2 regions of the Shewanella sp. 10N.286.54.B9 genome follow, and region 1 is predicted to be linked to the other one. Evidence: riboswitches for the same ligand, from Rfam matches in the RefSeq annotation. Region 1 holds a riboswitch; the other holds the start of a gene.
What was found. Region 1 has a riboswitch for cobalamin ahead of AB4135_RS15925 (TonB-dependent receptor domain-containing protein). Riboswitches for the same ligand answer to the same signal wherever they lie in the genome.
Positions count from the first base shown of each region.

Region 2: another riboswitch for cobalamin. It lies ahead of AB4135_RS20515 (ABC transporter ATP-binding protein); the one in region 1 lies ahead of AB4135_RS15925 (TonB-dependent receptor domain-containing protein).

Region 1 covers NZ_JBFRIY010000044.1:2,961-17,902, forward strand. The annotation lists gene clpB (ATP-dependent chaperone ClpB) at 1-1,057, opposite strand, end outside; gene pgeF (peptidoglycan editing factor PgeF) at 1,227-1,988, opposite strand; gene rluD (23S rRNA pseudouridine(1911/1915/1917) synthase RluD) at 1,988-2,959, opposite strand; gene AB4135_RS15900 (outer membrane protein assembly factor BamD) at 3,082-3,846, shown strand; gene AB4135_RS15905 (3-oxoacyl-ACP synthase III family protein) at 3,922-4,983, opposite strand; gene AB4135_RS15910 (hypothetical protein) at 4,974-5,696, opposite strand; gene AB4135_RS15915 (RND family transporter) at 5,689-7,854, opposite strand; tRNA gene AB4135_RS15920 (tRNA-Phe) at 8,097-8,172, shown strand; gene AB4135_RS15925 (TonB-dependent receptor domain-containing protein) at 8,382-10,232, opposite strand; cobalamin riboswitch at 10,352-10,552, opposite strand; gene AB4135_RS15930 (hypothetical protein) at 10,866-11,513, opposite strand; gene AB4135_RS15935 (BlaI/MecI/CopY family transcriptional regulator) at 11,791-12,168, shown strand; gene AB4135_RS15940 (TonB family protein) at 12,165-13,361, shown strand; gene aroG (3-deoxy-7-phosphoheptulonate synthase AroG) at 13,557-14,606, opposite strand.
Region 2 covers NZ_JBFRIY010000070.1:47,222-62,163, reverse strand. The annotation lists gene metH (methionine synthase) at 1-3,113, opposite strand, end outside; gene AB4135_RS20520 (histidine phosphatase family protein) at 3,356-3,991, shown strand; cobalamin riboswitch at 4,075-4,223, shown strand; gene AB4135_RS20515 (ABC transporter ATP-binding protein) at 4,280-5,119, shown strand; gene AB4135_RS20510 (FecCD family ABC transporter permease) at 5,112-6,161, shown strand; gene cobT (nicotinate-nucleotide--dimethylbenzimidazole phosphoribosyltransferase) at 6,214-7,242, shown strand; gene AB4135_RS20500 (adenosylcobinamide-GDP ribazoletransferase) at 7,588-8,367, shown strand; gene cobU (bifunctional adenosylcobinamide kinase/adenosylcobinamide-phosphate guanylyltransferase) at 8,364-8,915, shown strand; gene AB4135_RS20490 (cobyric acid synthase) at 8,980-10,536, shown strand; gene cobO (cob(I)yrinic acid a,c-diamide adenosyltransferase) at 10,587-11,228, shown strand; gene AB4135_RS20480 (cobalamin-binding protein) at 11,824-12,648, shown strand; gene AB4135_RS20475 (hypothetical protein) at 12,721-14,529, opposite strand; gene AB4135_RS20470 (MAPEG family protein) at 14,902-14,942, shown strand, end outside.

The DNA of each region.
Region 1 (14,942 bases):
GCCCACGCAGAATAGCAATGGTATCTTCAACATTGGGCTCATCCACCAGCACCTTTTGGAAACGTCGCTCAAGTGCAGCATCCTTTTCAATATACTGACGATATTCATCTAAAGTCGTCGCACCAACACAATGTAAGTCACCACGGGCCAATGCAGGTTTAAGCATATTGCCCGCATCCATGGCACCGTCGCCTTTACCGGCACCAACCATAGTGTGCAACTCATCAATAAAGAGGATAACTTGGCCCTCTTCCTGAGACAGCTCATTTAGTACCGCTTTTAAACGCTCTTCAAACTCACCACGGTATTTAGCACCTGCAACTAACGCGCCCATATCCAAAGATAAGACTCGCTTGTTTTTTATCCCTTCAGGCACTTCATTATTAATAATCCGCTGTGCTAAGCCTTCGACGATAGCGGTTTTTCCCACGCCGGGTTCACCAATCAGTACCGGGTTGTTTTTACTACGACGCTGCAAAACTTGAATGGTGCGACGAATTTCATCATCCCGACCAATCACAGGGTCTAACTTTCCCTGCTCGGCACGTTCTGTCAGATCAACCGTGAATTTTTTCAATGCTTGGCGTTGATCTTCCGCATTAGGGTCATCGACATTCTGACCATTTCGGATCTGATCAATTGTATTTTCCAGCAGGGCTTTATCTGCACCTGACTTTTTCAAAGCTTTGGCCAATACATCATTGCCATCCAATGCGGCGAGGACAAATAGTTCACTAGAGATAAACTTGTCTTTACGCTTTTGTGCAAGTTTATCGCACACATTGAGAAGGCGTATTAATGCTTGAGACAGCTGAACATCTCCGCCAGTGCCTTCAACCTGAGGCAACAGCTCTAACTCTTTACTTAATAAAGAACGCAAGCTACTGACTTGAATTCCAGATTGGGTCAATAATGGGTGAATTGAACCGCCATCTTGATTAAGCAATGCCATCATCAAATGTACGGGCTCGATAAATTGATGATCTCGACCCAATGCCAATGATTGAGCATCCGAGATAGCAATTTGGAATTTATTGGTCATACGATCTAATCGCATCATTCCTCCGGTAACTCAGTTAGGTTTGTATCAGTGCCACAAATCGTCACCCAGAATTCAATACTCTTTGAGCACTACATTTGGCTTGATACAAACAGAAAATAATAGATTTGCTCTACAAGACCGTAAAGCATGTGATAACTAAAATATGGGGGCTATTTGAACAATTTCAAGTAAGGGGTTGTGCACTGAGCCAAATAAATGAGGCCATTCTGCCGGTGATACCATCACGGCGGTAAGAGAAAAATGATTCAGAGTCAGTCACGGTGCAGCGTTTATCGGCATAGACCTTATTCACACCAAGTTTGCGCAGTCGGATCTTTGCTAGGGCATGAATATCAGCCATATACTTATCACTGCCTTCTTGCAGACATGTTTGCCTGAAACAATTTTCAGCTTCAAGATCATGGCTTATAAACTGCTGCTTTACCTCTTCACCCACTTCAAAAGCACTGGGGCCAATTGCAGGACCAAGGTAAGCAATAAGCTCTTCTGGCGAATGACTAAACTTACTGACAGCAACTTCTATAATCCCATCGCATAATCCACGCCACCCAGCATGAACCGCAGCAACTTCAGTGCCTTGTTGATCACACAATAAAACCGGAAGACAATCAGCAGTCATCACCACACAGACCTGATTATGGCTATTGCAATAACTACCGTCAGCATTATGGATTTGGCTATTATCGGCGTTAACAACCTCTATACTATGAGTTTGTTCAAGCCAAGCAGGACTTACTGGCAGGTTTAATCGATTTTCAATGTTGTGTCGATTGCGATTAACATGAGCTAAATCGTCACCAACATGCGCACCGAGGTTTAAGCTATTGTAGGGCGGTAAACTATGCCCGCCTTGACGAGTCGAAAAAGCAAGGTTTACTCCCTTAGGAATAAACCATGCTAACTTCTCATCAACAACATCAACCATTAAATAACAGCGGGGTTATCAAGGGTATCTTGACGCAGTGCTTTTGTCAGTTTGACCATGTCGTCAGGCACAGGTGCTTGCCAGCTCATAATTTCACAAGTGAAAGGATGCGCTAACTCAAGACGTATCGCGTGTAATGCTTGACGTTTGAACGCCATATAGGTTTCAAAAAAGTCAGGCGCGGCACCTTTAGGTGGACGCGGGCGACCAGCATAAACAGGATCACCAACCAATACATGACCGATGTAAGCCATATGCACACGAATTTGGTGTGTACGACCAGACTCTAGGCGAAGACGTAAACGGGTATGAGCTCGGAACTTCTCAGCCACGCGGTAATGAGTCATCGCAGGCTTACCATTATGGACAACAGCCATATGGGTACGCTTAGTTGGATGACGATCGATAGGTTCATCGACAGTGCCGCCCGCAATAATACCGCCTTGAACAATCGCTTCATACTCACGAGTGATCTCACGAGCTTGCAGTGCTGTGACTAAGTGCGTCTGTGCTTCTACCGTTTTTGCCACAACCATCAAACCGGTCGTATCTTTATCTAAACGATGGACAATACCTGCGCGAGGCACCAATTCGATACCTGGACAATGATGCAGTAATGCATTCATCAAGGTGCCATCTTGGTTACCCGCACCGGGATGCACAACGAGCCCAGCTTGTTTATTGATAACCAATATATGGTCATCTTCATAAACAATATCTAGATCGATAGCTTCAGCTTTTGCCGATGTTTCTTCTTCCAGTGTTGCTAAGACAATGATCTCCTGACCTTCTAAAACTTTGGTTCTAGGTTTGTCTGAAACATTACCGTCAATGCTAACTGCACCGGACAGAATCCACTCTTTAATGCGTGTTCGCGAGTAATCAGGGAACAAATCAGCCAAAGTCTGGTCTAATCTTTGCCCTGTTTGTATTGATGTTATCTCGCTTTTTAGTTTAATCTCTTGAGTCATATGAACCGTACCCACGTTTCGGGGTCCAAAAATGTTTACTATCTGTTACAATCGGATTGTTTCTATTTTATCGTGAAATGGAAAAATTCTTAACTATAACTTTAAAAGAATCGAATTCAAGTATGCATAAAATTGCTAAAAGTGTTGCTGTAGTCCTAATATCGCTTGCTGTTACGGCCTGTAGTAGTAAACAGGGCGAAGACCCTGCAATGATCAAAAGTTCGCCTGAAGTGCTTTATTCTCAAGCAAGAACCTCTATGGAGCTGGGAAATTACAGCAAAGCAGTTCGTTCTTTAGAAGCTTTGGATTCCCGTTTCCCGTTTGGACCACATAAAACACAAGTCCAACTTGATTTAATATTTGCTTACTACAAGCTTGATGATCCAGCTTCTGGTATTGCTAACATCGACCGTTTCATTCGATTAAACCCAACACATAAAGACATAGATTACGTTTACTATATGCGCGGTCTAGTCAATATGCAGTCTGATCGTTACCTTTTCCACGATATGTTAAACATCGATAGATCTGATCGTGATCCTAAAGCGGCTCAAGATGCATTTAAAGATTTCGATAGACTGGTTAAGGCTTATCCAAACAGTAAGTATGCAGCAGATGCTCAAAAACGCATGCAACACTTAAAAAATAGACTGGCACTTTACTCGATCAAGGTAGCTGAATACTACATAAAAATGAATGCTTGGAGTGCAGCGGCTATTCGAGCACAGCTTGTTATGGAAGGTTTTCCAGGTACACCATCAACAGAAAGAGCCTTGGAGATTATGTCTGAGGCTTATGGTGAACTAGGACAAGATAAGCTTAAAGAGCATACACTTATGGTGATGCAAGCTAACTTCCCTGATAACAAATTGGTTGCTCAGCGCTAATTATTAACGCTGTGTTGTCACTCATTATGATAAATAAAGGCCTCTTTTGAGGCCTTTATTTTTTTATCGAAACATTTACAAATGTTGGTAAACAAAACCGCCATATAGATATTTTGTCGCTTCAGCACCTAATATCATCACCTTATCACCAGCATTCAACACGCCAGAGTTAATCAGTTTAGCTAAACTGACCCATATCGCCGCCGAACCTAAGTTGCCTAAAGATTTTGCGTCATTAATAATCCGGCTAGATTCAATAGACAACACCTCACCAAGTAATCGATCAATATGGCCATTCGCTTGATGTGGCAATATGAAACGAAAGTCATCAAGATGATGCCCTCGCGATTGCAAAGCCGCTAAACCGAGTTCAAATAATTGACTGCCCTGCTTCCTTACCGCCTGAGTATTATGATGAAACCTTGCCATCTGCTTATTAGAGACATCGTTCGAACCTGAGTCAAGGTAGAAACCAGCCTCTTTACCCACGCCTATATGGCCCAAATAGATATCAGAAATAGTGCCAATCGAACCTGCTAATTGCTCTGCAGGTGCTAGCACCACCGCCGCTGCGCCATCTCCCATCTGCACGTAGTTCACCAGCTGCTCGGTATCAATAAATTGATTATCCATATCAAAATAGACAGAACCTGTCTCACAGCCAACAATAGCCACGGGATGTTGGTTCACAGCGCAAAAGCTAGAGGCTATCTGCAACCCGTTAGCAAAACCCGTACACGCTTGCCGTAACTCTAAATAAGGGCCATGGTATGACAATTTATCCGCTACCCAGGCTGCATTGGGAGGAACTTGAGTATGTGGTGTGCAGGTATGAGAGAGTAAATAGTCGAGCTCGCTTATTTCAACATCTGCAGCTAGCAGCGCACCATTGAGAGCTTGGGCGCTCAACTCTATACTGGTTGGTGAAGGTCTACTTGTTGCGACATTAAGATCACGACACAAATGCCTTCCCTCTATTCCCATTCGCCGTGCAATCGCTTTGGCTTTTCTTGCGGTCAACAAACCGCACTGCTGCCTTAGCTTCTCTAACAAATATTCATTATCAATATTGTCGTGAGGTAGGGCGTGATCAATCCCCTTCAATGAGAGCGAATGTTTAGCAAATTTTACCGCCATTTAGCCTCCAGCTTTCTTGTTACGCCGTCTAAACACACACCCATAGACTCAAATGCTCCCCCTTGAGTCAGCAATAGTTGCATCAAGTTACCCACCACTTGCTCATGTTGCTCAGCAAATTGCTTGGCACTCGCACCAAGCGCCATTGCATGTTTGCGGCTTATGTAAACATGTTTAGCTTCATCTTTTTTTATTAGCCCGCACAACTGGGCAAAGGGATGCTCCGATCCTAAATGGCAATGCTCAAATGACTGCATGATATGGGTGACACAGGTATCTAAGATGGCAATTCTGACAAAGTGTTCGCTGTAGTTTTCGACTCGCCCTAAGCTGGTATAAAAACGCTTGGCCTTTCGTTGCACTTGGCTAAAACTTGTCAGTTCAGTCAATTGATTTGCAACTTGCTGCAAAGCTAAGTCGTGTCGATATTCATCCGCTTCCACTCCATGTAAACAGCTGATGATACGTTTATGTTCAGAGCCTGCTAAGCGCGCTATCTCGCTGTTAAATACTAACTGCGCCGATTGCTCACCGCACAATAATAAGGGCAGCAATCTTGCCATCGCGTCAGTCTGTTGATCAGAAAAACGGATTGGAGAGACTGTTGCCGCTTGCAACCAACTTTCGATTCGTTGGCCATTTGCATGATCAGCCAACCCAATTGAGTGTTTGCGTCTCAATGGAAAACATCGAGGTAAATTTCGCTCAAGCATTTGACCTCCTTAGCACCCAACGCTGGTAAAGAACTGGTAACATCAACACATCAAAGCCCCAGGCGAAAAGCACGACCAAACAGGACAACAAACTCAGTTGTGCTATAGGAGCAAAGTCAGACAACAAGCCAATGGAAAAACCAAGAGCTATCGTCAGCGTGGTAAAGCTGATCACCGGTAGTACCTTACTTAAGCCTTGCCACATAAGCGCTATGCTGTCTTTTGAAGGTTCGCTCGGCAGTTTCAACATCAAGTGTAATGTATCGTCAACAATCACCCCCAACATCATACCGAGCACAACGGCCGTGCCTAAGCTAATAAAGCCGCCGTTAAGCTGCCACAGCGCAAATACCCACAGTAAAGGTAGGAAGTTAAGTAACAGTCCCATAAAACCAAACAGTAACGAACGCTTTAAAATACTGAGTAGAACGGCTAACGCAATCAAAGCCACACCAAATGAAGACAGCATATTATTGGCGTTATCAATGCTTAGGTGAGCAAACAATAAATTGCTACCAAGCGGCGGGCTAACGGTAACCTGCGAAGCATTCTGCTCCAGCCAATAATTAACTTTCTTCTCGAATGCCACCAACTCCATCGCCGTCATCGGTTTTAAATACAGCGTTACTAGAGCAGCACTCTTGTTTGCGGACAGTTCACTCTGTAAATGCAGCTCGGTCACTGAGTTATCAGCCAGCAATTGATGAAACTGACTTTGCCCAATCCCGGTACTTCTAATCCAGTCACCTAAGTGCTGCACTTTATTGACCTCTTCCTGAGCCTTTAAAAACCGAGCAAACTTATAAATAAAGCTCAGCTCAGTCCTATCCACTTGCTCAGCAGAGACACTAGCAACTACGTAATGCTGCAAGTTAATACCGGCAAAATACTGACGCATTTTTTGGCTAGAAACGGTAAAAGGGTTGTCATCATTAAAGTAACTTAGTGGGTCGTCATTTAAGGTCAATTTCGACACACTAAATGTGGCAGCGACACTGATAAGAACAATGCCTAACATAACCGCATTGGGCCTTTTTACATTATATTTAGCTAAGCCTATTACTGTGGCAAAAAAACGGATTGGATGAGGCTTTGTAACCGAGAATTTGGCAAAATAAATAAGTGTGGTCAGGCTCAGTAAATAGTTACAGAGCACGGCAAAAGCCACTAGCAATCCAAAGCTTTGAATTGGAGGCGATGGGCTAAAAGTTAATAAACAGAAACCAAATATAGTGGTAACGGTTGAGTAGAAAAGTGGTGCTTGATTAACACGAACGGTTTCAGTTAGCGCAAGTTCATTCGACAAACCATTATTCACCGACCTGCGCCAACCAAAATACAGGTGCGATGCATAGGCAAGTGCTAGCGTCACAATAATCACCGGCACAAAAGCGCTAATCGCAGCCAAAGTGAGCTTCAACCATGCTGCAACGCCAACCGTCAAAACAAGTGCTATTAAGCTGTTAAGACACAGCGCTGCAACCCACACTTTTTGCCGAATAAATAGTGCAGCCATAACAAAAATGACCAGTAATAAAGAGGGAGCAAACCAAGTCAGATCATGGCGTAATACTTTGGCATATTGCCAGTTCAAGGCATGGGTGCCATTAAGGTAGCTGTTAACCTTCAGTGGTTGCCAGAATTGTTGCGATTGGAGCTTAATATCATCGAGAGTATCGATAAGCCATAAGCTGCGCGTTTTAAATTGTGATGCTTTAGATTCGTCTAACTGAAACTGGAGCAATATTGCATGGCCGTCATTAGACAAAACAGAATCTAGGCGAGGATGTTTCTTATAGGGCAGAATTTTGTTTAATTGGGCATGGCCCTGCACAAATTGATTATAGCCCTGCACACTGATGATATTTGGCTGTTTATCAATTTGAGAGACAAACGCTAACAAGGACTGGTTAAGCTCTCCGTCACGCCAATCTTGCTTGCTCTCAAGTAATAACCACAGCTGGTCATGACGTTCGAAGCTATCACTCATGCTATTAAAAGCGATAAAGCGCGGATCCTCTGGAGAAAAGTAATCACTAAAATCGACATCAAGATTCAACCTATGCAGTCCTAACAATGAAAGCAGCAGCAGAAACGCAATAGCTACGAAAAGCATTACAGGGTAACGTTGAATTTTCCAAACTGTCTGAGTATGCAACTAGCATCATCCTTGCTGATAATTTAATTATGCGGATTATATAGACTAGACCGTGTAAACCACGATTATATTCACAGCTTTATAACAAATAGTAGTCCAGTCGTTAGAATCTTCTCTCTACTAAACAAATTGCTCAGTTGTGCAGCTAAACGCTGAATTATTCAACGCACAACTAAAAAATAATGATATTTAGCAGAAATTGGTTGACTCAAATCGGTAAAAGCCTTTTAATAGCGCCCGTTGCCCGAATAGCTCAGTCGGTAGAGCAGAGGATTGAAAATCCTCGTGTCCCTGGTTCGATTCCGGGTTCGGGCACCAATATTTAGTTTAGGTGTTGCAACATTTAAACATTAAGCTAAGGCAATCTAAGACCTTAAGCTTACAACTTAAACCTCGCCTAGCGAGGTTTTTTTGTATCTGAGATTTGAAATCTCTACAGCGTCCATTCTTTAGTAATTACCATGCACAAAAAAGCCAGTCTTATTGAGACTGGCTTTTATTGACTAAACGCTTTGGCTTATCGGTTTTTACAAAGCGCTGTAACTGACGCTAAAGAACAACTCCCGGCCAGGGCTAATATAGTTGGTTGCAGAGATGATCTCTTCATCAAATATATTGTTAGCTTTTAAGCGTAACTGCCAATTATCAGCCACTTGATATCCAATACCTAAATCTAACTGTTGATATGCCTCAAGATATAAACCATAACCTGCGTAACGCTTTCCTTGGTAGTGGTAGTTAGCTAACAAATCAAAGTTATGCCACTGATAACTTAAACTGTAATTAAGCTCTTCAACACTACGACCAATTAGCATTTCACCCGTTTTCTTATCCTCCGGCTCTAAATAGGTATAAGCTAACTGATTATCAAATCCAAATATTTCAAACTTAGTAAAGAATTCAACGCCTGAAATTTCTGCATTGTTTACATTAGCAGGCTTCCAGATATCCCAACCATTGTCATCAACTTCGCCAGTAGGCGCCCAAGCTATCAAGTTATCAATATCATTTTTAAATACGCTAATATAAGCACTAACTGTGTTACGGCTATAATTTAGTGTCACATCATAACTTGTAGAAGTTTCAGAGAGCAGATCTGGATTACCTGAATTAGGCCAGTACAGATCATTAAAAGTAGGTACTTTAAAGGCTGTACCCGTCGTGGCAGATAAACGCCAGTTTTTATCAAACTGATATGCTAAGCTGACGTTATAAGTCGTTTCACTGTCGATATTTTCAACATCATCATAACGAACCGCTACTTCGGCTAGTAGCTGCTGCCACTGCTTGCCAACTAAAATATATGCGCCAAGAATGTCTCTCTCGTCTTGAGCATAATCCCCTAGTACAGCCTCGTTTGACCAATCTAAGCCACCATTGAGGTTTAAACCATCAGCTAACAAATACTGATTGTTCCAGCTAACCTGTTTACGCATCGTTTCAAAGTCAGCGCGCGGTACATCGTTATTATCGCCGCGAAAGTTCTCGTTATAATCTCTAGACTGATTTACAGTGAATTTGCTTGTAAGTTTGTCACCTTGGTATTGAGCACCTAAGTTCCAAATGTAGTTTGCATAGTCAGATTCGTCCGCGCTACCACTGGCGTAGATATCGTCGTACTGAGTATTCCCTCGGTCGTATTGGCCACTCCATAATGCTTGCCATTGCGGAGCCAATTGCTGCGAGCCCTTAAGAGATAAAGATGTACGACTGTAGCCATCATCATCCTTCTCTGAATCTGCACCCTGATAAATATCATAGCCGTCTGATTGTTCGCGGTTTACAGTCAAGGTGCTACTGCCTTCACCATGCTCAATACCGACTCCCGCAGAGCCTCGAATGTAGTCATTAGAGCCATATTCAGCACCAACATACCATTCATCACTCTTCAGCTGACGAGTAAAGATTTGAACCACACCGCCAATGGCATCACTGCCCCATACAGACGCTCTAGGACCTTTCAACACTTCAATACGCTCGATGCTTTCAGGGGACAAGGTGTTAAAACTAAAGTTACCCAATGTCGCCGAACCTACCTTTACGCCATCAACAATGACCAATACATGGCTTGAATTTGTGCCGCGCAAGCTAATTGAAGCACTTTGCCCTGCACCGCCATTTCGCACAACACTAACGCCTGGCAGTCTTTCTAACACGTCTGCAACCGACTTAGGATTCAAGCGTTCAATCTCGCTGCGTTCAATAGTATTAATAACGGTAAGCTGTTTTTCAGTGCTTCTATCGAAACGGGTACCGGTTACGGTAATAGTTTCATCAATAGTCACGTCTTGATTGGATTCTGCCGCCACTGTTGGCAATGCAGTTAAGCTGAATACGCCGCTGATAAGCAACGCAATTTTAGATGGTTTAGTACCCATTTACCCTTGACTCCTAAAGGAAAACGGGGCAAATGCGTCACGGCATTGTAAATCAAATAGCGCATAGTTCCTTCGCTACATTTACCAGTTGCCGCACTTCGAGATCTGCCCGCCGAAATCATCGAAATCACTTTACGGGCCGGTCTCCGGACTTAGGTTCTATATTGATGAAGTCATCAATATGCGACAACAAACTTTAAAGCGCTTGTGCCTCACCATTCACCGTTGCGGGGGCAGTGTCAGAATTTAACTGACTTCCCGATTATCCTCAGCCAACAATTAATGTTGAAACTAGAGGCACCAATAAAGTTGACTAGTTAGTTATTTTTTATCGTTGTTACGCTGCGGTATGTTGAGGTTACCGCTTTGTGCGCGCATTATAGACGTCTATACGGTTAAATGTCTAACTAATCAAAGAGCAGATTTGTTCTAGCTTAGATTGCAATGAGTGAACTTACGACTATTACCTGTCGGAGCTAGATAGAATTCACCCACTAAGTCTTTAGTCTTACTCTGTGATACTCATTAGAAAACCAAGTATCAAAGCCATTTTTAGCAAAGGCATGTCGATTCTAGGTGAAGATTTAAGTGCCATCCATTTAGGTCAAAACACAGTATCAGGCCACTGATGTTTTAATTTAAATTAAACGGGCTGACCGCAGACATAAACTCACGATAGTTTTTCTTTTCAACCAGAGTGCTGATGGTATTAAATTCATTACCTCGCAACGACTTATGGATAAGATACAAATCCTTCTCTCCGCTAATAGCAGTATAATAACCAACCTCACTTAGGCGTTGAGGCTCTTTATAAAAATCTATTTCAAGTCCATTTAGATGGGTGTTTGGCATTCGGGTACAACCAATGATGGCACTAGCAGTTTGATGACCATTAATAAATTCATTATCAACGCGTTCATATATCACCTCACCACTGCAGTTATCTCGATAGGTAGCAACCATGGTATCAAGGAAATCATCCGGTTTAATATTAACTGCCATCCCCTCGAAACCTTGAATGCATACCATTGAAGACCAATTATTTAGGCCTTCAACTTGAGGTAAAAACTCAGCAGAGAACATCCCATCTTCTCGTTGTGTATAGGCTAGTTTCCAGTCATCGGGAAGGAAAAAACTTAATTTCTGGCTAAAAATAGACAGTTGCATAGGCGACTTATCAATCGAGCTCTCTGTCGTTTCTGATGCATACGCCCCCATTGAAAAATGACAGCATAAAAGTACTGAACAGATTACCCAGCGTGACGGCTGACTTGCTTTCATACCTTTACAATCCTTGTTTAGGGTATTTATGTTTAACAGATTGTATCGTTACAGCAGCAAAAGGCATAGATAAAAATCTCTCCTAAGGGTACAGCCAGCTTTTAGCGAACCAATAGTTAATCTATTCAACCGCATACTTGAAACGCCATCACTCATTATCATTTTATTAACATAAGGGCTTGCACATTATGATTACATTTGTAATCATAATTAAAAATTACAACTGTAATCAATAGCTATCATCAGTGAAGTAATAGCTATTGACGAGATAATCATCATGAAAGAGATAAGTAATGCTGAGCTCAATGTACTTAATGTGCTTTGGCAAAAATCGCCAATAAGTGCCAGCGAAGTTGTAGCCCAGTTAAGTAAGAATAATGACTGGCACGAGAAAACAGTTAAAACGCTGCTTAATAGACTTGTTAAAAAGCAAGCTATCGGTTTTGAAAAACAGGGTCGTAGTTACTTATATTATCCACTCATTGCTCAAAGTGATTATCAACTGAAAGAGAGTGAATCTTTTATCGAAAGACTCTTCTCTGGTCGGGTTGCTCCTTTAGTTGCAGGCTTTGCTCGCGAAAACAAGCTAAGCGCAAAAGATGTTGAAGAGTTACAACAACTGATTGATACCTGGCAAGAGGAAAATAAGTCATGAGCCTTTGGTTACTGCAGCAAACTCTGTTATTAAGCCTTATTTGCAGCATACTATTACTTGGCCATAGCAGATTACAGAAACACTTAGGTGCACACAAAACCTATACTTTGTGGATGTTATTACCGCTACTTTTGTTGAGTTCTATATTAGTCAACTATGTTCCTACGCAACTATTTCCCGTGCAATCTAATCAGATTGCTTATTACAGTGTTCAGGCCGGCAAAGCCATAAAGCAAAGTGAATCATCTTGGTACAGCCAAGCACTAACCGTCATCTGGCTTATAGGTTTAAGCACAATGTCACTGGCATTGTGGTTGCAAGGCGCTTACCTACGCACATTGCTACAGACAGCTAAAAAGGTAGAAGGTTTAGCTTCCTACCTAGCAACATACAGCCATGAAAAGGTTCACTCTCCTATGCTCGTTGGGGTTATTCACCCCAAGATTATTCTACCTACTGGGTTTGTAAATCTAAGTCCGCTACAGCAGCGTGCCATTATTGAGCACGAACAATACCATCACCAAAGATTAGATCTGAGTTGTAATCTTTTAGCCTACGGGATCTTAGCTGTATTTTGGTTTAACCCTTTGTTTTGGATAGCGTATAGACGTTTTAGGAATGATCAGGAGTTAGCCTGTGATGCTAAGGTAACTGCCACTCTCGATACTGCAGAGAAAATAGTTTACAGCAAACTGTTGCTCGCATACTCACAACAAGCTAATCACGGCTTGTTACACACACACTATGGAAACAAACACATACTCAAGGAGCGTATAATGCAAATGAGAACTCATCAACAAGGCCAAAGTGGCTTAGCCGTTATTGGGCTGACTGTGGCACTGGGCTTAAGCAGCCTTTTACTTAACCAGCAAGTGTTAGCCGGAGATGATAAAAATCCTGATATCCATCCAGTTATCAGAATTGAACCCGCCTATCCTGCTGCGGCAGTAGAAGCCAATCAAAATGGATTTGTAGTAATGCAATTTGATATCACTCCCACAGGCGAAGTGAACAATGTTGAAGTGATCAAGTCATCGCCAACTGCAGTATTTGATGCATCAGCCATTAAAGCCTTAAAGCAGTGGCGTTATAGCGAGTCTAAAACTGGCGCAAAAGGCTCGTTAGTACAGCTTGATTTTGTTGTTGAAGCACCAGTGAGTAACATTGAAAAAATTAAAGTGACCTCAAAATAAGCAGACCAACCTGTCAGTAGTTATAGGAAAGAGCTGTAGATATTGAACAGGCAGACTTTACGATACGAGATAAACACCAGGAATGCTGCGTTTATCAACAAAGAGCCTAGATGCTCTTTTTGTCGTTACAAAAAGCCATAAAAAAACCCGGTGCAACACCAGGTTTTAATTTAACAAAAAACTTGCCACTAACCGTTATCGACGCTTAAGTATACTCTCGTTCAATACGCTCAGCATTTTCTCTGTGTCATCCCAACCGATACATGCATCGGTTACGCTCTGGCCATAACATAGCGATTGTCCTTCAACAGGGTCCTGACGACCTTCAACTAAGTTACTCTCAACCATAACGCCAAATATCGATGTTTCACCAGCACTTAATTGGCCCGCAACATCATCGGCAACAGACATCTGTAGTGCAAACTGTTTGCGGCTATTAGCATGGCTAAAATCAATCATAATATTATTCGCAAGCCCGGCTTTATCAAGTTGCAGGTTGATCTCTGCCACGTGTGCTGCACTGTAATTAGGCTCTTTACCACCACGTAAGATGATATGGCAATCAGGATTACCTTTGGTTTCAACAATCGCTGAATGGCCAAATTTAGTCACCGATAGGAAATGGTGTGGCGCACTGGCTGCACCAATGGCATCAATGGCCACCTTGATGGTGCCATCAGTACCATTTTTAAAGCCTACAGGGCTTGAAAGGCCAGAAGCTAGCTCTCTATGTACCTGCGACTCAGTGGTACGCGCGCCAATGGCTCCCCAGCACATTAAGTCAGCAACATATTGCGGCGTGATCATATCTAGAAACTCACCAGCCGTAGGTAAGCCCATATCATTAAGATCTAGCAACAGCTTGCGAGCAGTGCGTAAACCATCATTGAGCTTAAAGCTGTTGTCCATATACGGATCGTTAATCAAGCCCTTCCAACCAACCGTAGTACGTGGCTTTTCAAAGTAGACTCGCATAACGATTTCTAATTGATCTTTGTACTTTTTACGCAGCTCAACAAGACGTTTACCGTACTCAACAGCTGCAATAGGGTCATGGATAGAGCAAGGACCGATAACCACTAAAAGGCGATCATCTTTTTTTGCTAAGATATTATGAATGCTTTCACGCGCATTAAATACGGTCGCTGATGCGTTCTCTGTTGCCGGAAATCGCTCCAAAATGGCAATTGGAGGTAACAACTCTTTAATCTTATTAATTCGAACATCATCATTTTGGTAATACATGGTAATACTGCGCTCCGTCTAGCGTGTGAATTCTTATCTCTCGATTGCGATACTGCGTTCAATTTATCCAGTATCTCCTCACATTGCAATCAAGTAATTAAAAATCACATAAAATAAATTTAACTGTATATTTCTAAACAATAATTTAAAAAAATTTTCACTGTATTTATTCTATATAGAGCCAATTAATTCCCACTAAACATCCTATAATGCTTTCAACAAACTAATAACGTGCTCAAATACCGTCATGCACAAGTATATTAAGTAGTTATGAGCGCGGCCGCCCTTCCTGCTGTAAAAATCAACGAAAGCACTGTTATGGTGATTGTGTTATTG
Region 2 (14,942 bases), on a different contig from region 1:
GTTTCATCGGTGTAAAGCTCGATATCATCGTGGTTAACAGTATTGGCTGGGAACAGTCCGATAACGCCTTTGGCTGTTAGCCACTTTTCACTGATGATTTTTTCCAGCATCGCTTTACCATCGGCAAACAGTTTACGTGCTTCTTCACCGACCACTTCATCTTCTAGAATACGTGGGAAATGCCCGTGTAACTCCCAGCTTCTAAAGAAGGGGGTCCAATCGATACGTTCAACTAAATCTTCTAGCGGGTAGTCATCAAATACCTGGCGCCCAAGCTGATTAGGCACGAATGGGGTGTAGTTTTGCCAGTCATGCTGGCAACGATTTTCACGTGCAGCTGCAATAGAGGTGATGATCTTGCGCTTAGTCTGCGACAGACGCTTTTCGCGCATCACATCATATTCGGCGTAAGCTTCATCGATAGTGGCTTGGCGTGTCTCGTTATTAATCAGCTTTGACACCATAGGCACAGCGCGAGAAGCATCGGCGATATAGATCGCACCTTCAGGTGAGTGCGGCGCGATCTTAACCGCGGTATGGATTTTTGAGCAGGTAGCGCCGCCAATAATCGACGGAATAGTTAAGCCTGCTTTATGGAAGGACTTAACGTTATGTACCATTTCATCCAGACTTGGAGTGATGAGGCCTGACATACCAATGATGTCGACGTTTTCGGCTTTAGCCACCTCGATGATCTTCTCAACCGGCACCATCACGCCTAAATCAATCACTTCGTAACCATTACAGGCCAGCACGACACCAACAATATTTTTGCCGATATCATGGACGTCGCCTTTAACCGTCACCATTAAGATTTTTCCGTTGGACTGGCCAGCAACTTTTTCAAGTTCAATATAAGGGTTGAGGTAAGCAACAGCTTTTTTCATCACTCGTGCCGATTTAACTACTTGTGGCAGGAACATTTTGCCTGAGCCAAATAGGTCACCTACGATGTTCATGCCATCCATTAATGGCCCTTCAATTACATCTAGCGGGCGACTGGCTTGGCTACGTGCCTCTTCAGTATCTTCATCAATAAAATCCGTAATGCCTTTTACTAATGCATGAGCTAAGCGCTCATTGACCGGTTTTGTGCGCCACTCTAAATCTTCTTTCTTGGCGGCCTGACTGCCATCGCCACGGAATTTTTCTGCCACTTCGAGTAGCAATTCAGTATTACTTGAGTCGTTAACGGTGCATGGCAAGTTCTGCACAATGGCTTCGACCCGCGCTTTAAGCTCAGGATCAATATCATCGTATATCGCCAGTTGCCCAGCGTTAACAATACCCATATCCATACCAGCTTGAATGGCGTGGTACAGGAATACCGCATGAATCGCTTCACGTACCGGGTTATTACCACGGAACGAGAATGACACGTTGGAGACACCGCCTGAAATCATGGCATGGGGCAGGGTACGCTTTATCTCTGCGGTGGCTTCTATAAAATCGACCGCGTAGTTGTCGTGTTCTTCAATACCAGTAGCAATGGCGAAAATATTCGGGTCAAAGATAATGTCTTCTGGCGGGAAGCCCACTTTATCAACCAACACATTGTATGCGCGAGTACAGATCTCTACTTTACGTGCTTTAGTATCGGCTTGGCCGACTTCATCGAATGCCATCACAATGGCAGCCGCACCATAGCGTTTCACCAATGTGGCTTGCTCAATAAACTTCTCTTCGCCCTCTTTAAGCGAAATAGAGTTAACGATGCCCTTACCTTGAATACATTTTAGGCCCGCCTCAATCACCTCCCACTTAGAGGAGTCGATCATAATCGGTACACGTGAAATATCTGGCTCAGAGGCTATAAGGTTAAGAAACTTGTGCATGGTTTCAGCGCCATCGAGCATGCCTTCATCCATGTTGATATCGATGATCTGCGCGCCGTTTTCAACTTGATCGCGGGCAACACTGAGCGCTTCTTCATATTCGCCGGTTTTAATCAGGCGTAAAAACTTAGCCGAGCCAGTAACGTTAGTACGTTCACCTACGTTTAAAAATAGTGAGGTTTCATCAATCGTGAGCGGCTCGAGCCCTGATAGGCGGCAAGCTACTGGAATATCGGGCAGTTTTCGTGCTGGATGCTTAATAACGGCTTCGCGAATGACGCGGATATGAGCTGGCGTGGTACCACAACAGCCGCCAATCACGTTTAAAAAGCCTTCCTCGGCCCACTCTTCGATGATTTCTGCCATTTGTTCAGGTGTTTCGTCGTAACCACCAAATTCATTGGGTAGACCAGCGTTAGGGTGCGCCGAGACAAAACACTCGGATATTTTTGATAACTCTTCTACATATGGGCGCAGCTCTTTTGGCCCTAATGCACAGTTAAGCCCAATGGTTAATGGCTTTACATGGCGCAGTGAGTTGTAAAAGGCTTCAGTCGTTTGCCCGGTAAGTGTTCGGCCTGAGGCATCGGTAATGGTGCCTGAGATCATAATGGGCAGGCGGAAACCTTGAGTGTCGTAGACGGTTTCAATGGCAAATAGTGCCGCTTTTGCATTGAGGGTATCAAAGATGGTCTCAACCATAATGATATCGCTGCCGCCGGCAATAAGCGCATTAATCGACTCAATATAAGCTTCGACAAGCTCATCGAAACTGACGTTACGAAACCCAGGGTCGTTAACATCAGGGCTGATGGAGCAAGTACGGTTGGTTGGACCAAGGACGCCAGCGACATAGCAATGACGGCCCGTTTCTGCTTCAACTTCATTGGCGGCTTGTCGAGCAAGACGGGCACCAGCAAGATTAATTGCAGCTGAGTGCTCCTCCATGTCGTAATCGGCCATCGCGATGCGAGTTGCATTGAAGGTGTTGGTTTCAATGATATCGGAGCCAGCCAGCAGGTAATCTTTATGGATCTGCTTGATCGCTTCTGGCTGAGTGAGCACCAACATGTCGTTGTTACCCTTTACATCACAATGCCAGTTTTTGAACTGCTCACCGCGGAATTGTTGCTCTTCAAATTTGCGATCTTGGATCATGGTGCCCATCGCACCATCAAGTAGTAGGATCCCTTCCTCTAACTTTTTAGTCAGTACTGCTAAAACCTTGTCGGCAGTATCTTGGGTGTGCGGGACTGGGCTCAGGGTATGTGTTGCCATAAAAAATTCCTACCAAATACAGAGTCGCAAAATATAAATTCAGTTACCTTGTCCATTCTTATCAACTAAAAGCTAGCATTACTAGATAAAGCTATTTTTGTTTGGACATTTATACGTATAGACGGCCATAATACGTGAGTCATTAGCGAAAGTGCAAGCCCTAAAACCTGATACTTTTTCATGACGAAAATGTGAAGGTTTACTTGTAAGTATATGATTAATATAATTAGTTGGATTGTTTGGTGAAAAAAACCAAGATAATTTTACTGCGTCATGGTGCCTGTGAAGGTGGCAATGTTTTACGTGGTCATACGGATGTTGTGCTGAGTTTAGCTGGAAAAGAGCAGCTAAATGTGGCTTTTTCGACTCTTAAAAATAGTAAAACCTGTCATTTGGCTAAAAACAGCATGGCGGATCTAGTGGTGAGTTCGCCATTATTGCGCTGCTCAGAGCCAGCTCACGCTTTTGCTATACAGCACAATATTAATTTTGTTGAACAGCCTGGCTTTATGGAACTTAATTTTGGCGATTGGGATGGGCAGCTTTTCACTGAGCTTTATCAGCTATTTGCTGAACGGCTAGATGCTTACTGGGCAAACCCATGGGCCAATTCCCCACCAAACGGCGAAACGATGCAAGCTTTTGAGTCTAGAGTCGATAAGGCTTGGGACGCTCTACTTGAGCAGCATAAAGGTAAGGTTATTTTACTATTAACCCATGGCGGGGTTATTCGGCATTTAATGGCTAAATCACTCGGACTAAAACAGTGCGCAGGGATCTACAGTGCTTTAAAGTTGCCCTATGCTGCGACGGTGGTTATCGATGTATTAGACGACGGTGACCAGCAATACCTAAGCCTTAATTGGGGACTGGAGTAGCGAGTAGTTGATCAAGTGCAATGCCTTATTGGCATTGCGTGATAAACTGCCACATTATTACCTCAACAATGAGGTAAACAACACGATTTTTATTTGAGTTAGGTGCCTAATCGCACAAATTGGGAACCGGTGGCCGAATACGGCTAATGAGTCCGGACTGTACCCGCAACTGTATGGGTGTGAAATAATTTTCGCCCCAAGTCAGATACCAGCCTAACTGAACCATACTGAATAACTTGAGCGGGTGTCTCAAGGGAGTTTATTAGCACATGCTTTGCAGTTTATTGAATGTCTAATCAGGCATCAGAAACAGTCCTTACTGTTAGCGGCTTAGGCTGGAAATTAAATGGCCAGTCCATATTATCAGATATCGAATTTAGCTTAGCTAAAGGGCAGATGCTGGGAATAATCGGCCCCAATGGCGCGGGTAAATCCAGTTTACTGCGCTGTCTATATCGCTTTATCAAGCCTACAAGTGGCGAAATCAACCTATTTGGTCAGCCAATAACAGCACTATCTGCAAAGGCATTTGCCAAGCAGATTGCCGTAGTACTGCAAGATACACCACATCATTTTGAGATGACCACAACTCAGCTTGTCAGCCTTGGATTGACGCCCCATAAAGGCGCATTTGAATTCACCAATGCTGATGATCGAGAGGTTGTGGCTCAGGCTCTAATTAAAGTGGGCTTAGCTGATAAAGCTAACCAAGCTTATGAAAGCTTATCGGGTGGCGAGAAACAGCGTGCGCTCATCGCTCGTGCGATTGTGCAGCGGCCACAGCTGTTGATTTTGGATGAGCCGACAAATCATCTCGATATCCGCTACCAAATTCAAACCCTAGAGTTACTGCACACGCTTAACATTACGGTCATCACCTCAATTCATGATCTTAATCTTGCCAGCGCTTTGTGCGACGAGTTATTACTCCTTGATAAAGGGTGCGGTGTAGCAAAAGGCACTCCCAAAGCAGTGTTAACCGAGCAACGTATCGGCGAAGTGTTTGATGTCTGTTGTGAAGTTAAACCTCACCCGCAGCACGGTAACCCGCTTATCAGTTATTTCTATGGTTATGAACCGCGCAGTAAATCGCATCATGGATTAGAAGAGGGTGGCAAGGATGTCTAATTCATTGTCTGCTATTACTCAGGCTAAATGGCAACAGTCTTATCAATTGCTCTTGCTACTTACGCTATTACTTATAGCTATTCTTACACCATTTGCCGCAACCAGTTTTGGTGCGGCGAGTATCTCAGCGAGTGATGTGTTACAGGTATTTAGTCACAAATTTTTTGGCCTAGGTGACAACCAAGGTGTGACTGAACGCATTATTTGGGAGCTAAGGTTACCGCGAGTGATGCTTGCATTTATTGCTGGAGCGGGCTTATCGATAGCTGGAAGCGTACTGCAAACTGTGACTCGTAATCCGTTGGCGGACCCTTACCTATTTGGCATATCCTCGGGTGCGTCCTTTGGCGCGGTGGTGGTTTTAACGCTATTTAGCCAAAGTATATTGTGGTTAAGCTTACCACTTGGTGCATTTATCGGTGCCAGCTTATCAGTATTAATGGTGCTTGGTTTATGTGGCCGAAACTTGTCGACTCAGGTAGAGCGGATGCTGCTATCTGGTGTCGCTATCTCATTTATGTTTGGCGCAATGGCCAGTTTATTGCTGTATTTTTCGAGCCCTCAAGCTGCCGCTTCAGTGCTTTTTTGGAGCCTAGGTAGCTTTGCAAAAGCCAGTTGGACAGGGTTAATTCTACCAGCGATTATTGTGTCGATTTGTACGCTAATTATTCTGCTATCTAAGAGGCAGATCATAGCGATGCGAGCCGGCGATGAGACTGCGCACACTTTAGGGATAAACGTTGGACGTTTACGGTTATCTATGTTGTTACTGTGCTCGCTTATCACTGCGATATTAGTCGCCAATTGCGGTGGCATAGGTTTTATCGGTTTAATGGTACCGCACACAGTGCGCTTACTCTTTCCTGGCCGCTATCCGTTGCTGCTAACTGCTGCGATAGGCGGGTTATTTATGGTTTGGGTTGATGTATTGGCACGTACATTATTGAGCTATCAAGAGCTGCCTGTGGGAATTATCACCGCGGTGATGGGAAGTATATTTTTCTTGTTTATTTTAGGCAGCCGCAGTGCAAAACGCACTTAACGTGGCTGCAGTTTAAATTATCCCTTTTGGGATGTTGGGAGCAAAAGGTTAGATGTTTAATATAAAGCCATTGAGTTCAGAGTTTGATGAAACAATTCAACAGAAAATTGACACCAAAACTAAACCATTAGGTGCGCTTGGCGATCTAGAAGCACTGGCCCTGCAAATTGCAAAAGTGCTTGGTAAAGAGAGTCCACAGATCAACAACCCTAAAATGATGGTCTTTGCTGCTGATCATGGTATAGCGGACTCCGGAGTATCAATAGCACCGAGTGAAGTGACAGCACAAATGGTCAGGAATTTCATGGCGGGCGGGGCTGCAATTAACGTGTTTACACGTCAAGTCGGTTTAGAGCTTGAAGTGATAGATTGTGGTGTATTGCAACCCTTTGAAAGTGAGAGTGGTGTTATTGATCAGCGTTTAGGGGCGGGCACAGGCCCGATTCATAAGCGCGCAGCGATGACACTTGGGGCAGTTAAGCAGGGGTTTGATATGGCTACTGCTCGCGTTCAACTGCATCACCAAAATGGTTGTAACCTGATAGCGCTTGGCGAAATGGGCATAGGCAATACCTCTGCAGCCGCTGCGATTATGTCAGTGTTAACCGGGATCCCCGCGAGCGATTGTGTGGGGCGCGGTACCGGGATCGATGCCGCCACATTTAAGCGTAAGCAGATGTTAGTTGAGCAAGCTATGTTACTGCACCACAGCGAACTTGATGACCCTATGCAGGTATTGGCTTGCATTGGCGGCTTTGAAATTGTGCAGATGACAGGCGCTATTCTCGCAGCTGCAGAGCGCGGCATGTTAGTGGTTATTGATGGTTTTATTGCTTCGGCTGCGGCGTTAGTGGCGATAAATATTAATGTTGATTGTCGAGACTATATGATCTTTTCACACCAGTCTGATGAGAAAGGCCATTACTTAATGCTTGAATTTATGCAAGCCAAGCCGTTACTCAATCTAGGTTTGAAACTCGGTGAAGGCACGGGCGCAGCGCTAGCGTTCCCGTTAATTCAAGCGGCGGCAAATTTCTACAATGAGATGGCTAGTTTTAAAGACGCAGGGATAGAGATTTAATGTTTAAAAGCTGAGACGGTTCAAGCTAAGACGGTTCGAGCTGAGACGGTACGAGCTAAGACGGTTCAAGCTGAGACGGTTCGAGCTAAGACGGTTCAAGCTAAGACGGTTCAAGCTGAGACGGTTCAAGCTAATACGGTTCAAGCTGAGACGATTCGAGCTGAGACGGTACGAGCTAAGACGGTTCAAGCTAAGACGGTTCAAGCTGAGACGGTGCTTGTTTTCCGTAAGCTTGATGAGCGTCCGTCTTTGTTTATTGGGCTGTTAATCCTTTATTACCCGTCTCTGCTGTTCCCGTTTTTAACCGGATCTCAGCTATTTTCAATTATTTTCAGGGATGTTTTTATGCAAATATGGCGACAGCAACTCAATCTGTTTTTTATCGCAATGGGGTTCTTTACTCGGATCCCCATGCCAAAATGGATTGACGTTGATGCTGATAAACTTAATCAGGCTAGCCGCTATTTTGGTTTGGTGGGCACGCTTATTGGAGTGCTCAGCGCGTTAGTTTATAGCTTGATGTTGTCTTGGGTGTCACCAAGTGTTGCAATTATCTTCGCCATGATTGCTAGCGTGTTATTAACGGGCGGATTCCATGAAGATGGTTTGGCTGATACTGCCGACGGTTTAGGCGGTGGCTGGACGATTGAAGCCAAGCTTAGCATCATGAAAGACTCGCGGCTCGGCAGCTATGGCGCGTTGGCGTTGCTATTGTGTTTACTACTCAAATGGCAATTGCTCAGCGAACTGGCGCTTTTTGATCCGAGTAGCGTTAGTCTCGCGCTCATTCTTGGCCATACATTAAGCCGAGTCGTTGCATCGAGTTTTATCTTTTCTGAGCAGTACGTTTCCGATGACGCCAGCAGCAAAAGTAAGCCTTTGGCAATGCAGCAAGGGATCAACGAACTGTCGATTTTGCTGGCGACAGCAGTAATTTCGTTATTGCTAATATCCATTGTGCAAGCTTTAATGCTTATCTCAGGTCTATTAATCGTACGGATTGGATTGGCGCGGTGGTTTAACAAACAAATTGGCGGTTACACCGGTGACACGCTCGGGGCGACTCAGCAAATTGCGGAAGTCATTTGTTACTTGTTACTGCTTATTGTAGGAGCGTCTTGGTGATCCATTTAGTACTCGGCGGCGCGCGTAGCGGTAAGAGCAGTTTTGCTGAATCACAAGTGATGCAGCGTGTGTCTGACAATAAAAACAAAAAAGGAAGCCGTCAGGTAGATTGTCTTTACTTCGCTACAGCTGAGGCATTAGACACTGAGATGGCAGCACGTATCGAACAGCATCAATCTAAACGGCAAACAGAAGCCATTGATTGGCGCACTATAGAGTCTCCATTGGCATTATCAGCGGCATTAAAAAGTCATGTACAACAAAATAGTCTGGTACTTGTCGACTGCTTAACATTGTGGTTAACCAACCATTTACTGCAAGCAACTGATAATTGGCAAGCGACGAAAGTCGAGTTTTTGCAGACTATCGCCGAGTTACCTGGTGAGCTCATTTTGGTCAGTAATGAGGTCGGCTGCGGCGTTGTGCCTATGGGGGAGATAAGCCGCCGCTTTGTCGATGAAGCGGGTTGGCTACATCAAGATATTGCTGCGATTGCTGACAGAGTGACTCTGGTTACGGCGGGCTTACCTTTGCGACTAAAAGGTTAGGAGAATCGTTTTGTCGACTTTAGAAAGCAAACATAAAAATGATAACAAGCAAGCTAAGGTATTGATGGTACAAGGTACAACCTCGGATGCAGGTAAGAGTACCTTGGTTGCAGGTTTGTGCCGCTTATTTGTCCGTCAAGGTTATAAAGTGGCACCCTTTAAACCACAAAATATGGCGCTCAATAGTGCTGTCACCATTGATGGAGGCGAGATTGGCCGTGCTCAAGCACTGCAGGCGGTTGCTTGCCACCTAGAGCCGCAAATCGACTTCAATCCGATCTTATTAAAACCCAGCTCAGATACCGGCTCGCAAGTTATCGTCCACGGTAAAGCGTTGATGAAGATGGAAGCTGAAGATTACTTTGGTAAAAATGCCCAAGGTTATCGCGTTAAAGCCATGGCAGCGGTTAAGGAGTCTTTCGGGCGATTAACCGGTGAATATCAAATGCTGTTTGTTGAAGGTGCGGGCAGCCCTGCAGAGATAAACCTGCGTGAGGGTGATATTGCTAATATGGGCTTTGCCGAAGAGGTAGATTGTCCGGTGATTCTTATTGCTGATATCGACAAAGGCGGCGTGTTCGCGCATCTAGTCGGTACATTAGCGCTACTGTCAGAGTCAGAGCAGGCCCGAGTAAAAGGCTTTGTGATTAACCGTTTTCGTGGTGATATCAGCTTATTGCAATCAGGCTTGGATTGGTTAGAAAGCTATACTCAAAAACCGGTATTAGGGGTCTTACCTTACTTGCACGATCTGCATCTGGATGCTGAGGATGCACTGATCGCCGCGCCGGATAAAAGCACTGACACCAAACTCAAAGTGTTAGTGTTGGTATTACCTCGTATTAGTAACCATACCGATTTTGACCCACTAAGGCTCAATCCTCAGATCGAATTTGATTATGTTTCATTGCAAACTCAATCTCACAAGCATGCGCAAGACAAAGGCCAACAGAGCCATTCTAGTTTACCGCCAGCGGATTTGATCATTATCCCAGGTAGTAAAAATGTTCGCGCCGATCTCGATTTTATTCGTCAGCAAGGCTGGGATAAAGAGATAGAAAAGCATCTGCGCTACGGCGGCAAGGTACTCGGGATCTGCGGCGGATATCAAATGCTTGGTCACCTTATTGATGATCCTGAGGGTATTGAAGATAACGCAGGAAGCAGTGAAGGGCTAGGTTTACTGCCTGTGGTCACAGAACTAACAAGCGACAAGGTGTTGTTGCAAGTAGAGGGCGTACTGTCGCTGTTAGGGGATCAAGCTGAGGTTAAAGGTTACGAAATTCACTGTGGTCGCTCTAACTCGCTGATGAAATTGGAACAGCCATTAACGCTAACACGACGGGCGAAAGATAATCAGCAAAGCGAGTCTGCAGCAGTAAAGCGCTGGCAGAGTGAAGGTATGTTATCTGCCGACAATCAAATTTTGGGTACTTACATGCATGGCCTGTTTGACTCACCGCAGGCCTGCCAATTGTTGCTGCAATGGGCGGGAATGCAAGATGCTAATAGTATTGATGTCGACCAAATAACAGAGCAGCAGCTGGAACGCTTAGCTGACGTGCTTGAGCAACACTTAGATGTTGACGCGTTGACTGAGATATGGAAAAAATCGATTTAAATGATGTGCGAATATAAATGCACAAGTAACCCTACGCACAAGGATATGTAATGAGCGATTCAAAGCAAGCTGACAATGACGAAAGCAAATCAGCAGACGAGATAAAAGCAGAGCGTCATAAAGCGCGTCAACAGCGAGTCAAAGAGGGTGTAGATGCCAAAATTGCTCGAGCCACTGAAGAGAAAGGCATTCTGCTGGTGTTAACGGGTAATGGCAAAGGTAAGTCAACTTCTGGTTTTGGTACGGTAGCACGCGCCGTAGGCCACGGTAAAAAGGCTGCCGTAGTGCAGTTTATTAAAGGCAACTGGGAGTGCGGTGAACGTACCTTGCTTGAAGGCGCAGGTGTGGCTTTTCATGTAATGGGCACCGGTTTTACTTGGGAAACCCAAGACCGCGAAAAAGATACCGCAGCCGCTGTAAAAGCCTGGGATGCTACCGAGAAATTGTTGCAAGACGAAAGTATCGATTTAGTCATGCTAGATGAGTTGACCTACATGGTGAGCTACCACTATTTAGAGGTCGAACGGGTAATTAAGGCGCTACAGAATCGCCCGAAAATGCAACACGTGATTGTAACTGGGCGAGCGTGTCATCGAGCGATTGTAGAGATAGCCGATACTGTCAGCGAAGTGCAGCCGATAAAGCATGCGTTTGAGGCAGGGGTAAAAGCCCAACCTGGCTTTGACTACTAAATTTCTGCCTGCTAGCTTCTGTAGCGTTATTGTCTGCGCTTTCTCACCCAATCACATACTACTCGTATGCTCATGGGCTGAGAAAGCTCGACGGCTTAGCTACAAAAGCAATCAGTTTGAAATTACATTTGCTTGAAGGCTTAGTTACAAAAGCGAACAGTTTGAAATTACATTTGTTCGCATTACTGTTCGATGCGATGAAATATCGCTAAATGTTGGTGTGTTACTTAATCATGAGAGCCTTCAGCGGCTTGTAATAAAGAGCCGTATGCTTATGGTGTTGTTTCTGAGAAAGCTTGACGGCTTAGCTACAAAAGCGAACAGTTTGAAATTGCATTTGTTCGCATTACTGTTCGATGCGATGAAATATCGCTAAATGTTGGTGTGTCACTTAATCATGAGAGCCTTCAGTAGCTTATAATGAGTTGCTATATGTCGTGTTGCTTGTGCCTGTAAAACTATTAGTGCCTCTAGATTATACTGACCTAGAACCTAGAACCTAGAACCTAGAACCTAGAACCTAGAACCTAGAACCTAGAACCTAGAACCTAGAACCTAGAACCTCTATACCTCGAATCTAATAAAAAAGGATTTTATGAATATCTTGTGTAAATCACTTGTGGCGTTGAGCCTATTTATCTCTGCAGCATCTTTTGCTGCTGAACCTGCAAAGCGGATCATTGCGTTGTCACCGCATGCGGTTGAGATGCTCTATGCCATCGGTGCAGGTGAGTCTATTGTAGCCACAACCGATCATGCCGATTACCCTGACGCTGCATTGCAGATCCCGCGTATTGGTGGTTATCACGGTATTCAAATTGAGCGAGTGCTTGAGCTTAATCCCGACTTAGTGGTGGTTTGGGGCGGCGGCAATAAAGCAGAAGATATCCAACGAATTAAGGATCTGGGCTTTGAAGTATTTGATAGCACGCCAAAAACACTGCAAGCGGTTGCAGATGAACTTGAAGCGCTTGGTGAGCTCACTGGCAATCAAGCACAAGCAGCTGCAGCAGCTCAGGCATATCGACAAGAGTTAACGCGTTTACAGCAAGTAAACTTGGCCAAGCCTGAGGTGGAAGTCTTTTATCAGCTGTGGTCTACTCCTTTGATGACGGTTGCTGAGGGGAGTTGGATTCAGCAGATAATCGCAGTTTGTCACGGTAATAATGTATTTGTAGACTCAGCCAATGAATACCCTCAAGTTAGCTTAGAAACAGTTTTACTTAAGATGCCTGAAGTTATTTTACAGAGCCAAGATGAAGGCAATATTCAAGGAATTGATTGGAAGCAGTGGCCTGAAATTCCTGCCGTAAAACAGCAGCATATTTACCAGTTGAATGCTGACTTGTTGCACCGTGCAGCGCCGAGAGCCTTGCTCGGTGTTGAAGCCTTATGTGAGGCATTAGATAAAGCTCGCTAGGTTAGTGTGATTTAAATAATGATTATAAAAATAGCGCCTATAGGCGCTATTTTTATAGGGGATGACAGCTAGCTATAGCTTTAAAAATGTTTCTCTTTCTTGTTTACATTTTGCTAGCTTTGCTTGTAGCGAAGCCAAGGCTTGAGCTTGATTCCGTTTGGTATGCTTACTAAAGCGTCTACTCAGTAGTAGTACAAATACCAAGAAAACAGTAAATACACCCATTGGTAGCAGGTAAGCAGGTAGGGATAGTTCATCAGCAAAACCAATAATGCTTCTCAGTATGTCATGGGGGACGAAACGGGCGGCCAAATTCACTAGCTCACTAAAATAAACGCTACAGCCAATGGCCAGAGCAAGCATCAGAAATACCAAGGTTTGGCTTTTAGCCGAAACTCGGCTCCATTGAGTGACTGACTCAGGCTGGATAAGATTGTCTTTACTGACGTTGTAGTAAAACTCATCATAATCTAGTTGCTGTTCTTTTCCTTCTAGGCGACTACTCCCTAACATTATCCAATCGCCAACGTCGGCAGTGGACAGTAGTGACCTTGCTGCTTTGTAGGTTTGCACTTTGCCCTCAGGCGTTTCAATGGTGAGCTCGCCATACAGATTAGAGTTTCTCTGTCTGTGGCTCGATGTTTCGGTTTTATATTCCGAACGCACAGTAGAACCATAGCGGTTGGTGTAGTCGGTGCGTGTGGTACTGGTGTAGGTATTGGTACTATCACTAACACTGGTTTCGACTTCTTTATCGGTTACCCGCACGATAGAAGATGAGGTTGCAATCGTGCATGGGTAATTTTTGGCAAAAATATGCTTATTTTCAAACGCGTGGCTGTCAAAGCTTATGTATGGGGCACAGACTTGTAGAATTTTATCTCGGCGTGTCATTCGCTTGTCGCTAGCCTGAGTGATAGGCGTAACGTTGCCGGTGCCAGCTGCGAGTGCGTGCGATGGTATTGAGCGCTGCTCAGTTATTTCTGGGCTTTCACCGTCAGTAATCAAGCTCGGCTGGGCTACCTCTGTAATGCTTTGAGGCTGGCCGCAACAGTGGCAATAGTGGTAAGCGCTATCGATTAACTGCTCACAACTGATGCAGTAAACATCGCTATTATTAGCTTCACGGCCGCGTTTGTCATAACCCATTTGGTTAATTGAAACCCCTAAAATCCGTTTAACTGTGCGTTTTATTTCAAGTAATCTGGCACTATCGTTTTCAAATTTATTGGTTTTACTATTAATACGAAAAACTGAGCCTATGACGGTAATTGCTGCGGTCATAAAACCAGCGACTTCAAGTGTGTAGAACTCTGCAAAAAATCCGGGGAGGGATACCAATGCTGCGAAGAAAAGTGTGCTGAAAAAGGTACCGAATTTAGAAAAGTCTTCAACTTCATAGGCTGGGGTCAGAATCGACTCTTGACCGGAGTCGCGGTGGAAAACGACTCCAGTTGCAGCTTCATTGTGAGTCACGACTTGGCGGTCACTCTTGTCGGCAAGCTGGTAATTTAAGTAATAGCCAGTCGGTTCTAAAAAGGTGATGACATCGCCCTTGGAGACGCTATCGAGTGAACTATCTTCAGAGCTAACGCTAATGGTTTTCTCGATGCCTTGTTCATTATTGAGGGTTAAAAACCAGTAAGAGTAGTACAAGGTTTCACTGTCTCTACCGCCGCTGCGATGGACGCGCTTATAGTGATGGGTTTTCTCTACCCAGCCTGTATAAACACTCGCCTCAGGGCAGTACTTTTTAAGCTCATCAAGTATATCGGGGATGTACTGCGCTACGGGGGTGATGGCGAGCTGATTGTCAATTTTGTCGCCACAATCAGGGCAGAAGTTATCATTAATAAAAAGCGGGCTAGTACAGTGCTGCATTTATAATCCTTTATATACTGTTTTGTCCGTGAGGGAACCTAATTCAGCGACCTCAAACACGTTTCTAAGCGTATTAATTGTTGCTCTATCTATGGTGTCTATTATTGTTTTTACGGTATAAATGTCAATAAAGTTAATGACTTTTGTTGACGTCGATCTGGATTTGTTTGCGTGCTTGGGTCATCGTTGCAACAGTTGCTACTTACGTTAGTACAGGTGTGAATATCTGCCTAACTGGGACTATTTAGTGTTTCCATCTGTTGGTATCGACTGGCTTGGTCTTTGGTCTCTTTTTCTAAGCTCATCTGTGCTATGGTCATTGTTGTTTTATCGTTAAAAACTAGAATAATAATTGATTATCAAGGAAATCGAATGACCACTTTACTAACCTGTTTACTCATAGCCATGTTGCT